3 regions of the Streptomyces sp. 8N114 genome follow, and region 1 is predicted to be linked to each of the others. Evidence: predicted binding sites of a transcription regulator. Region 1 holds the regulator's gene; each other region holds the start of a gene.
The links. The regulator HspR, encoded in region 1, represses chaperone genes until heat shock. The targets are predictions, from matches to a motif close to TTGAGNNNNNNNNNCTCAA.
Positions count from the first base shown of each region.

Region 1 (3,541 bases):
GGGCGAGGCCGGTGCCGAGACGTCGGCCGCTGAAGAGGAGAACGGTGGCCCGGACGAGGGCTGACCGCGTACGGGAGGAGGGACGTCGAGGATGAGTACCAAGGACTTCATCGAGAAGGACTACTACAAGGTCCTCGGCGTCCCCAAGGACGCTACCGAAGCCGAGATCAAGAAGGCGTACCGCAAGCTGGCCCGGGAGAACCACCCCGACGCCAACGCCGGTGACCCCAAGGCCGAGGAGCGCTTCAAGGACGCCTCCGAGGCGTACGACGTGCTCGGCGACCCGAAGCGGCGCAAGGAGTACGACGAGGCGCGCACCCTCTTCGGCAACGGTGCCCTCTTCGACAGGCAGGGTCGGCCGGGCGGCGGTCCGGGCGGGCCCGGCGGCGCCGGAACGTTCAACTTCGACCTGAGCGACCTGTTCGGTGGCGGTCAGGGCGGGGGCGGCGGTGCCGGCGGACCGGGCGGGTTCGGCGGCGGGCTCGGCGACGTCTTCGGCGGGCTGTTCAACCGCGGCGGCACCGGGACCCGTACGCAGCCCAGGCGCGGCCAGGACATCGAGTCCGAGGTGACGCTCAGCTTCACCGAGGCGGTGGACGGGGCCACGGTCCCGCTGCGGATGTCCTCCAGCGCCGCGTGCAAGGAGTGCGCCGGAACGGGGGACAAGAACGGCACCCCGCGGGTCTGCCCCACCTGTGTGGGCACCGGGCAGGTCTCGCGTGGCACGGGCGGCGGCTTCTCGCTGACCGACCCGTGCGTGGACTGCAAGGGGCGCGGCCTGATCGCGCAGGACCCGTGCGACACCTGCAAGGGGTCCGGGCGGGCGACCAGTTCGCGGACGATGCAGGTCCGGATTCCCGCGGGCGTCACCGACGGGCAGCGCATCCGGCTGCGCGGCAAGGGCGCCCCGGGCGAGCGGGGCGGACCCAGCGGTGACCTGTATGTCGTCGTGCACGTCGACAAGCACCCGGTGTTCGGGCGCAAGGGCGACAATCTGACGGTCACCGTGCCGGTCACCTTCCCCGAGGCCGCACTCGGCGGCGAGGTGAAGGTCCCCACGCTCGGCGGGCCGCCCGTCACGCTGAAGATCCCGCCGGGTACGCCGTCCGGGCGCACCATGCGGGCCCGGGGCAAGGGCGCGGTCCGCAAGGACGGAACCCGCGGCGACCTACTGGTGACAGTGGAGGTCGCGGTGCCCAAGAATTTGGCCGACAAGGCGAAGGACTCCCTGGAGTCCTACCGGGACGCGACAGCGGGAGAGGATCCGCGGGCCGCGTTGTTCAAGGCAGCGAAGGGAGACTGAGGTGGACGGCCGGGACGGACGCAGACGAGCATTCGCGGCTGGGCGCTCTGCGGCGTACGAGCTGACGGAAGAATCTCCGGTCTACGTCATCTCGGTCGCCGCCCAGCTCTCGGGTCTGCACCCGCAGACCCTGCGGCAGTACGACCGGCTGGGGCTGGTCTCGCCCGACCGCACGCCCGGGCGGGGCCGGCGCTACTCGGCGCGGGACATCGAGCAGCTGCGCGAGGTGCAGCGGCTCAGCCAGGACGAGGGCATCAACCTCGCCGGGATCAAGCGGATCATCGAACTGGAGAACCAGGTCGCGGCGCTTCAGCAGCGGGTGGCGGAGCTGTCCGCCGCGGTCGAGGGCGCCGCGGCGGCGATGCAGCAGCGCGAGGCGCAGGTGCATGCCTCGTACCGGCGCGATCTGGTGCCGTACGAGGATGTGCGCCAGTCCAGCGCGCTGGTCGTCTGGCGCCCCAAACCGAGGGAGTAGCCCTCTCGGGCCCCCGGCCCCCGGTGTGGGCGGCGCCCACACCGGGGGGCAAGGGATGAGGGCCTACTGCTTGAAGCCGTAGGACAGGATCTTGGTGGCGTCCTTGGTGCGGTTCGTGGCGGAGGAAGACGCCAGCACGGTGCCGATCAGCGTCTTGCCGCCACGCTCGGCGGCGAAGACGAGGCAGTACTTGGCCTCGGGCCCGGAGCCGGTCTTGACGCCGAGCGCCCCCGAGTAGCCGCCCAGCAGCGGATTGGTGTTGGTCCAGGTCATATAGCGGTAGCCGCCGCTCTTGGTGACCGTCTTCTGCTTGGTGGAGCGGGTCTTCACGGTCGAGCGGAAGGTCGAGTAGGTCATCGCGTTGCGGGCGAGCTTCGTCAGATCGCGCGGGGTGGAATAGTTGCTGCCCTTGCCGATGCCGTCGAACGAGTCGAAGTGCGTGTTCTTCAGGCCGAGGTTCCGGGCCGTGGTGTTCATCTGGCCGATGAAGGACTTCACCCGTGCTTTGCGGGTGCTGCCCTTGCCGAACGTGTCGGCGAGCGCATAGGCCGCGTCGCAGCCCGAGGGCAGCATCAGTCCGTAGAGCAGCTGGCGGACGGTGACCTTGTCGCCGACGATCAGCCGTGCCGAGGAGGCGGTGTTGCGGACGATGTAGTCGCTGTACGCCTTCTGGATGGTGACCTTGCGGTTCAGGTTGAGGTTCTTCTGGGCCAGCACCACCCGGGCGGTCATGATCTTGGTGGTCGAGCCGGTGGAACGCCGGGTGTCGGCGGCCTTGGCGTAAAGGCTCTTCCCCGTGCCGCTGTTCATCGCATAGCCGCCGCGGGCGGTGATGGACGGCTTCGCCGCGGCGGCGCGTACGTGGGCCGCGGCCGGCGCCGAAGCGGGCGCGGCGGTGGCGGCGGGGGACGCCGTGGCGGCCGGGGCGGCCAGCGCGCCCGTCGTCAGCACGGCTCCGGAGGTGAGCATCACCGTGGCGACACGGTGGGTGCCAGCAATGCCAATCTTCACTTCTGTCAGCTCCAAATGCCGCTGCGATGCGGCTCGTTGGGCGGGTACCCGGGTCAGGAAGCGGCCGGGAACTAAGAGTGATAGTAGACCTATGCGAATTGAGTGGAATAGACTCAACTTGTTGCATGCTGTAGGTAGCAAGTGCCATCGCGGGGCACGGGCACAGCCGGGACGCAGGGGCGCCCGGTGCCTACGGACAGCACTGGAGGAGGAGCGCAGGAAGTGGACGCGGAGCTGACCAACAAGAGCCGGGACGCCATCAGCGCGGCCAACGACCGGGCGGTGACCGACGGCCACCCCGACATCACGCCGGCCCATCTGCTCCTCGCCCTGCTCACGGGCGAGGACAACGAGAACATCCAGGACCTGATCGCGGCCGTCGAGGCCGACCAGGCGGCGCTGCGCTCCGGCGCCGAGCGGCAGCTCGCGGCGCTCCCCACCGTGCAGGGCCAGACCGTCAGCCGACCGCAGGCCGACCGCGACCTGCTCGCCGTCATCGCGGACGCCGCACAGCGCGCCAAGGACCTCGGCGACAGCTTTGTCTCCACCGAGCACCTGCTGATCGCGCTGGCCGCCAAGGGCGGGACCGTCGCCGAACTGCTGAAGCAGCAGGGCGCCGACGACAGGAAGCTGCTGGACGCCTTCAGCGCGCAGCGCGGCAGCAGGCGCGTCACCAGCCCGGACCCCGAGGGCACCTACAAGGCCCTGGCGAAGTTCGGCACCGACCTGACCGCCGCGGCCCGCGACGGCAA
Region 1 covers NZ_JBQQBT010000022.1:87,037-90,577, forward strand. The annotation lists gene grpE (nucleotide exchange factor GrpE) at 1-64, shown strand, start outside; gene dnaJ (molecular chaperone DnaJ) at 92-1,303, shown strand; gene ACTWQF_RS30240 (heat shock protein transcriptional repressor HspR) at 1,305-1,778, shown strand; gene ACTWQF_RS30245 (D-alanyl-D-alanine carboxypeptidase family protein) at 1,842-2,789, opposite strand; gene clpB (ATP-dependent chaperone ClpB) at 3,012-3,541, shown strand, end outside.

Region 2 (3,541 bases), on a different contig from region 1:
CTTCATGGAGCGCCGCTTCGGAGTGCACGAGCCCCACATCTCTCCCTGGCGGCGGGCCCTGTGCGGCGATCTGACCTCGGCGTTCGACTTCACCCTCCAGGACACCGAACCGGCCGAACTGCCGGACACCGACGCCTACGAGCCGCCGGACAAGGAGCGGCACGAGGACTATGTGCCCAAGCCGCCGGCCAAGCCGGTGCTGCCCAAGCAGGAGGCGGGCTCCCGGCCCACCCGTCCGCTGCCGTACGCCCCCCTGGTGGACGGCGCGGCCAAGCCGGCGGAGGGGAAGTTCACCCTCACCTTCGGCGGCGGCAAGTCAGCGGGCGCCTTCTTCCTCGTCACCTCCGCCAACCGCACCGACGGCCCCTGGACCTACAGCACCGAGGCGGGCAAGCAGCTGTCCGACACCTGGAACACCGCCCATTCCGGTGGTAGCTACGATCTCACGGCCCACGGCCCGAACGGCTTCCTGCGCACATTCAAGGGCCCGGGCAAGCAGCCCGGCCCGGAGGTGACGGCGCGGCACCTCGCGAAGAGCGGCGACATCGAGCTGACCCTCACCAACGCGGGCGACACCGACTGCGGTCTCACGGTGGCCAACGCCTACGGCGGCGCCAAGGAGACCCACAAGGTGCGCGCGGGGGCCACGGTCGTGCGCACCGTGAGCCTGCGGGACAGCAAGCGCTGGTACGACCTGACCGTCACCTCCGACACCGACGCGGACTGGCAGCGCCGCCTCGCCGGCCACGTCGAGACCGGTGAGGTTGGCGTCAGCGACCCGGCCACGCTGACGGACTGACACCTCTCGCCGCCTCGCCCCACCCGGAGTCGCCCCCTGCCGCACCCGGTATTCCTGCCCCGCCCGGAACGGCTCCGGGCGGGGCAGGAAAAGGGGGAACTCGTGTGCGGCGGTCAGGTGAATCCGCAGCGTTCCGCGCTGTATTCGCAGCATCGGGGGCAGATGCCCGTGCATGCCACCGAAGAATTTCCTTCCCCCCGCGCGTAAGGCCCAGGCGCCCGCCCTCGCGCTCCTGTTGCTGCTCGGCCTCGCCGAAGCCGTACCCTCCCAGGCGCTCGCCCCGCACTCGGCGGGGGAGGACCAGGCCGAGGAACGAGCCTGCTCCATGAGAACCGGCCCGCAGCAGCGGGAGGTCGAGAGATATCTGGGCCTCCCGGTGGACGGCCGGCAGTCGCAGCGGGACTGCGCGGCGATCCAGCGGTTCCAGGAGCAGGAGGGCGTGCTGCCCGCGGACGGCTTCGCGTCCCCCGCCACGTATCGGGCGCTGTACGCGCGCTGGGCGGCGGGGCATCCGGAGAAACTGCTGGCGGACAAGCACTGTCGGCCGGCCCGCGGCCGGGTGGTCTGTCTCGATCTGACCCACCAGGTGATGTGGCTGCTCAAGGGGCGGAAGGTCGTCCTCCGCGCGATGCCCGCCCGCAGCGGCGCCCGCGGGTACGAGACGCGCACCGGACACTTCCGCATCCTGCGCCGGGTGCGGTACGACTATTCGGTCCTCTACCGCCAGCAGATGCCGTTCAGCCAGTACTTCAGCCGCGGCCAGGCTTTCCACGGCACGCACAAGAACATCTACAGCCCGCCCGGCTCCCACGGCTGCGTCAACCTCCGCTACGAGGACGCGGAAAACCTGTGGAGATGGCTGCGGATCGGCGACCGCGTCCGTATCTGGGGCCGCAAGCCGGCGGCGTGACGGGCCCCTCCACAGGTGCTGGGGCGGATCAGGGTCCGAAAGCGCGCTCCCTCGCTTGACAGTAAGCGACTCAACTTTTATGCAAGATGTAGAGGCACCTGGAGAGCGGCAATGGTGGGGGACGCAGGAGAGGAGACTGAGGTGGCACGCGCAGTCGGAATCGATCTCGGTACGACCAACTCGGTGGTCTCCGTCCTGGAGGGTGGCGAGCCCACCGTCGTCACGAATGCGGAAGGCGCCCGGACGACGCCCTCGGTGGTGGCGTTCGCCAAGGGCGGCGAAGTGCTGGTAGGGGAGGTCGCCAAGCGGCAGGCCGTGACCAACGTGGAGCGCACGGCACGCTCGGTGAAGCGGCACGTGGGCGAGTCGGACTGGCGCTTCCCGGCGTCCGGCAGCGTGGACGGCAAGCAGTACACCGCACAGGAGATCTCCGCGCGGGTGCTGCAGAAGCTCAAGCGGGACGCGGAAGCGTTCCTCGGGGACGAGGTGACGGACGCCGTCATCACCGTGCCCGCCTACTTCAACGACTCCCAGCGCACCGCCACCAAGGAAGCGGGCGAGATCGCCGGGCTGAACGTCCTGCGGATCATCAACGAGCCGACCTCCGCAGCCCTCGCCTACGGGCTGGACAAGGAGAACGACCAGACGGTCCTCGTCTTCGACCTGGGCGGAGGCACCTTCGACGTCTCGCTGCTGGAGATCGGCGAGGGCGTCGTCGAGGTGAAGTCCACCTCCGGCGACACTCATCTGGGTGGTGACGACTGGGACCAGCGGGTCGTCGATCATCTGACGAAGCAGTTCAAGAACAGCTACGGCGTCGATCTGGCCCAGGACAAGATGGCGGTGCAGCGGCTGCGTGAGGCGGCCGAGAAAGCGAAGATCGAACTATCCGCCACGACCGAGACGACGATCAACCTGCCGTACATCACCGCCTCGTCCGAGGGGCCGCTGCACCTGGATGAGAAGCTCACCCGGGCGCAGTTCGAGCAGCTGACCTCGGACCTGCTCGAACGGTGCGAAGGCCCGTTCCACAGCGCGGTCCGGGACGCGGGGATCAGCGTCTCCGACGTCGACCACGTGATCCTGGTCGGTGGTTCGACCAGGATGCCCGCGGTGACGGACCTGGTGAAGAACCTCACCGGCAAGGAACCGCACAAGGGCGTCAACCCGGACGAGGTCGTGGCCATCGGCGCCGCCCTCCAGGCGGGCGTGCTCAAGGGCGAGGTCAAGGACGTCCTGCTGCTGGACGTCACCCCGCTGTCCCTCGGTATCGAGACCAAGGGCGGCGTCATGACCAGGCTGATCGAGCGGAACACCACGATCCCCACCCGGCGCTCGGAGATCTTCACCACCGCCGAGGACAACCAGCCCTCGGTGAACGTGCAGGTCTTCCAGGGCGAGCGGGAGATCGCCGCGTACAACAAGAAGCTCGGCATGTTCGAGCTCACCGGGCTCCCGCCGGCGCCCCGTGGCGTACCGCAGATCGAGGTCGCCTTCGACATCGACGCCAACGGCATCATGCATGTCTCCGCCAAGGACCAGGGGACAGGCAGAGAACAGAAGATGCAGGTCACCGGCGGCTCCAGCCTGCCGAAGGACGAGATCGACCGCATGATGCGGGAGGCCGAGCAGCACGCCGACGAGGACCGCCGCCGGCGCGAGGCCGCCGAGACCCGCAACCAGGCCGAGACCCTCGTCCACCAGACCGAGAAGTTCCTCGCGGAGAACGAGGACAAGGTCCCCGCGGACACCCGCTCCGAGGTCGAGGCAGCGGTCGGTGACCTCAAGGAGAAGCTGAAGGCGGAGTCCGCCGACAGCGACGACACCGCGGC
Region 2 covers NZ_JBQQBT010000004.1:115,062-118,602, forward strand. The annotation lists gene ACTWQF_RS11320 (phosphocholine-specific phospholipase C) at 1-799, shown strand, start outside; gene ACTWQF_RS11325 (L,D-transpeptidase family protein) at 972-1,709, shown strand; gene dnaK (molecular chaperone DnaK) at 1,851-3,541, shown strand, end outside.
Region 2: dnaK (molecular chaperone DnaK) is a predicted target of HspR. The motif match lies at 1,765-1,783, and genes of this name have one in related genera.

Region 3 (3,541 bases), on a different contig from region 1:
CTCCCACGCCTGGGCGCCGTGCCGGACGGCGGCCCGCTTGCAGCGGGCCGGCGCACGGTTCAGGAGGCGGGCCAGGGAGCGCGCGAGAGAGCGCGTACGGGCCGTCAGGAAGAAGGACACGGAAACGGACATCTCGCTCCGTCCCCTCCGCCGTCAGGAGCTCTCCGTCGCGGCGCCCGTCACGGGCGCCGCAGCGCCACCGTCCGGGCCCGGGGTCTCGAGGGCGTATCCGACACCGTGCACGGTGCGGATGCGCTCCGCGCCGATCTTGCGTCGTAGGGCCTTGATGTGGCTGTCGACGGTGCGGGTTCCGGACGCGTCGGCCCAGTCCCACACCTCGGCCAGCAGCTGCTCGCGCGAGAGCACCGCGCGGGGCGAGTGCGCCAGGCACACCAGCAGATCGAACTCGGTGGGGGTCAGATGCACATCCTCACCCGTGACCCGCACCCGCCGCTGCGCGTGATCGATCTCCAGCTCCCCGAGCCGGAGTATGCCGCTGCGCGGCGTGTGCGCGGCCAGCGTCGCGCGCTCCACCCTGCGCAGCAGTACATGCACCCGCGCCGCGACTTCCCGCATGGAGAACGGCTTGGTCATGTAGTCGTCGGCGCCCACACCGAGGCCGACCAGCATGTCCGTCTCGTCGTCCCGCGCCGTCAGCATCAGCACCGGCACCGGGCGCTGGGCCTGTACCCGGCGGCAGACCTCCAGGCCGTCGAAGCCGGGCAGCATCACATCCAGCACCAGCAGGTCCGGCTGCCACGCCTCGGCGGTGTCCACTGCAGCGGGCCCGTCGCCCGCCGTCTGCACCTGGAAGCCCTCGGCCCGCAGCCGTCGCGCGATGGCGTCGACGATGGTGGGGTCGTCCTCCACGACGAGGATGCGACGCTGGGCGCCCGGGGTGGTCGCGGCAGCAGCGCCGCCAGGTGTCTGAGTGGTGTTCTTCTGGTCCATACGACCCCGCCCCTGTGGCTCTTCCGGCTTTCCTGGGACAGCAGCGTAAGGGCCTGCTGACGGCTTCGGCTACGCCGGTCGTGCTGCGAAGTGGACCACGTCGGGGACGCCTCGGGCGACCGGGATCTCATCGGTCCTAACGCGGCAGAATCCCGCATTACGCAGACATCCCTCGAATGTCGGTGACGGTTGCGCCGACCACACGGCCAGTACTCCGCCCGGCGCGAGGGCCGCCCGGCAGGCGGTCAGCCCGGCGGGGGAGTAGAGGGAGGCGTTGTCGTCGGTGACCGTCCAGTCCGGGCCGTTGTCGATGTCCAGACACATGGCGTCGAAGCGTCGCCCCGCGGCTGCCGACTCGTGCACGTACGCCACCAGGTCGGCCTCCACCAGCTTCGTACGGGCGTCGGCCAGGGCCTGGCCGGAGATCGCGGAGAGCGGCCCCGTGCGGTGCCAGTCGAGGATCGCGGGTTCCCGCTCGACGACGCTGATCCGGCCCCAGCGCGGCTCGCCCGCCGCCTCGGCCAGCGAGAAACCGACCCCCAGTCCGCCGATGAGCAACCGCGGTCCGGCCCTCCCGGCGAGCTCGTCCAGCGCCGCACGCACCAGCAGCCGCTCCGAGCGTCCGTCGGAGGTGTCCATCAGGAAGCACCCGTTGGCGATGATCTCGTAGTGCGCTCCCCGCTGCCGCAGCACCACCTCGCCGTACGGACCGTCCCGCCGCTCCACGGTGACCGGCGCCGACTCCTGGGCCGCTGAGATCGCAGCACTGGCTGACTTCGACATGGGGGAAGGGTAGGACGATCGCCGTCGATCCTCGATCGCTGACAGCGAACAGATCTCCCGGAAGCAGGGGAACATACGCAGCCTCAAAAGCATTGAGTGGGTATTACTCAACTTGCCTGCCTAGGGAGAGATCATGGCTGCTGAGTCCCCGGAGTCCACACCGCTCACCCTGCCTGTGCTGCCCATCGACGCCGAGGACGGCGTGGTGCTGCCGGGAATGGTGGTGCCGCTGGATCTCTCGGACAGCGACGTGAGGGCCGCCGTCGATGCCGCGAAGTCCGCGGCCTCGGACGCGCCGGACGGTGCGAAGCCCCGGGTCCTGCTGGTCCCGCGGGTTGAGGGCAACTACGCCGAGATCGGCGTCGAGGGCCGGGTGGAGCAGATCGGACGCCTCGCCGACGGCGACCCCGGCGCACTCATCCGAGGTCTGCGCCGGATCCGCGTCGGCACCGGGACGACAGGGCCCGGAGCCGCACTGTGGGTGGAAGGCACGCCGGTCACCGAAACCGTGCCCGACCCTTCCCCGTCCTCCGGCCCAGGAGGCGCCCCCAAGCCCGGCCAGGTCGCCGAGCTCATGAGGGAGTACAAGGCCCTCATCACCGACTGGCTGCGCAAGCGCGGCGCCTGGCAGGTCGTGGACCGGGTGCAGCAGATCGACGACGTCGGCCAGCTCGCCGACAACGCCGGCTACTCCCCGTTCCTGTCCACCGAGCAGAAGCTGAAGCTGCTGGAGACCACCGAACCCGTCGAGCGGCTGAGGATCGCCACGGCCGCACTGCGCGAGCACCTGGCCGAGCAGGACGTGGCCGAGTCCATCGCCAAGGACGTCCAGGAGGGCGTCGACAAGCAGCAGCGCGAGTTCCTGCTGCGCCGCCAGCTCGACGCGGTCCGCAAGGAACTGGCCGAGCTGAACGGCGACCCCGAGGACGAGAGCGAGGACTACCGGGCCCGCGTCGAGGCCGCCGACCTGCCCGAGGAGGTCAAGAAGGCCGCCCTCAAGGAGGTCGACAAGCTGGAACGCTCCAGCGACCAGTCGCCGGAGGGCAGCTGGATCCGCACCTGGCTCGACACCGTCCTGGAGATGCCCTGGAACGAGCGCACCGAGGACGCCTACGACATCTCCGGCGCGCAGGCCGTCCTGGACGCCGACCATGCCGGGCTGCAGGACGTCAAGGCGCGCATCACCGAGTACCTGGCTGTCCGCAAGCGGCGCGCCGAGCGCGGCCTCGGCGTCGTCGGCGGGCGGCGCGGAGGGGCGGTGCTGGCGCTGACCGGGCCCCCCGGGGTGGGGAAGACCTCGCTCGGCGAAAGCGTCGCCCGCGCGATGGGCCGTAAGTTCGTCCGGGTCGCGCTCGGCGGCGTCCGGGACGAGGCGGAGATCCGCGGCCACCGGCGTACCTACGTCGGCGCCCAGCCCGGCCGTATCGTCCGTGCCATCAAGGAAGCCGGTTCGATGAACCCGGTCGTGCTGCTGGACGAGGTCGACAAGGTCGGCTCCGACTTCCGCGGCGACCCGGCAGCGGCGTTGCTGGAGGTGCTGGACCCGGCGCAGAACCACACCTTCCGGGACCACTACCTGGAGGTCGAGCTCGACCTGTCGGACGTCGTCTTCCTGGCCACCGCCAACGTCCTGGAGGCAATCCCGCAGCCGCTGCTCGACCGGATGGAGGTCGTCGAGCTCGACGGGTACACCGAGCACGAGAAGATCACCATCGCCCGGGACCACCTGCTGCCCCGTCAGCTGGAGCGGGCCGGCCTGGAGAGCGGCGAGGTCACCTTCGAGGAGGCGGCACTGCGCAAGCTCGCC
Region 3 covers NZ_JBQQBT010000001.1:408,968-412,508, reverse strand. The annotation lists gene ACTWQF_RS01805 (ATP-binding protein) at 1-132, opposite strand, end outside; gene ACTWQF_RS01800 (response regulator transcription factor) at 154-951, opposite strand; gene ACTWQF_RS01795 (spermidine synthase) at 1,021-1,734, opposite strand; gene lon (endopeptidase La) at 1,868-3,541, shown strand, end outside.
Region 3: lon (endopeptidase La) is a predicted target of HspR. The motif match lies at 1,827-1,845, and genes of this name have one in related genera.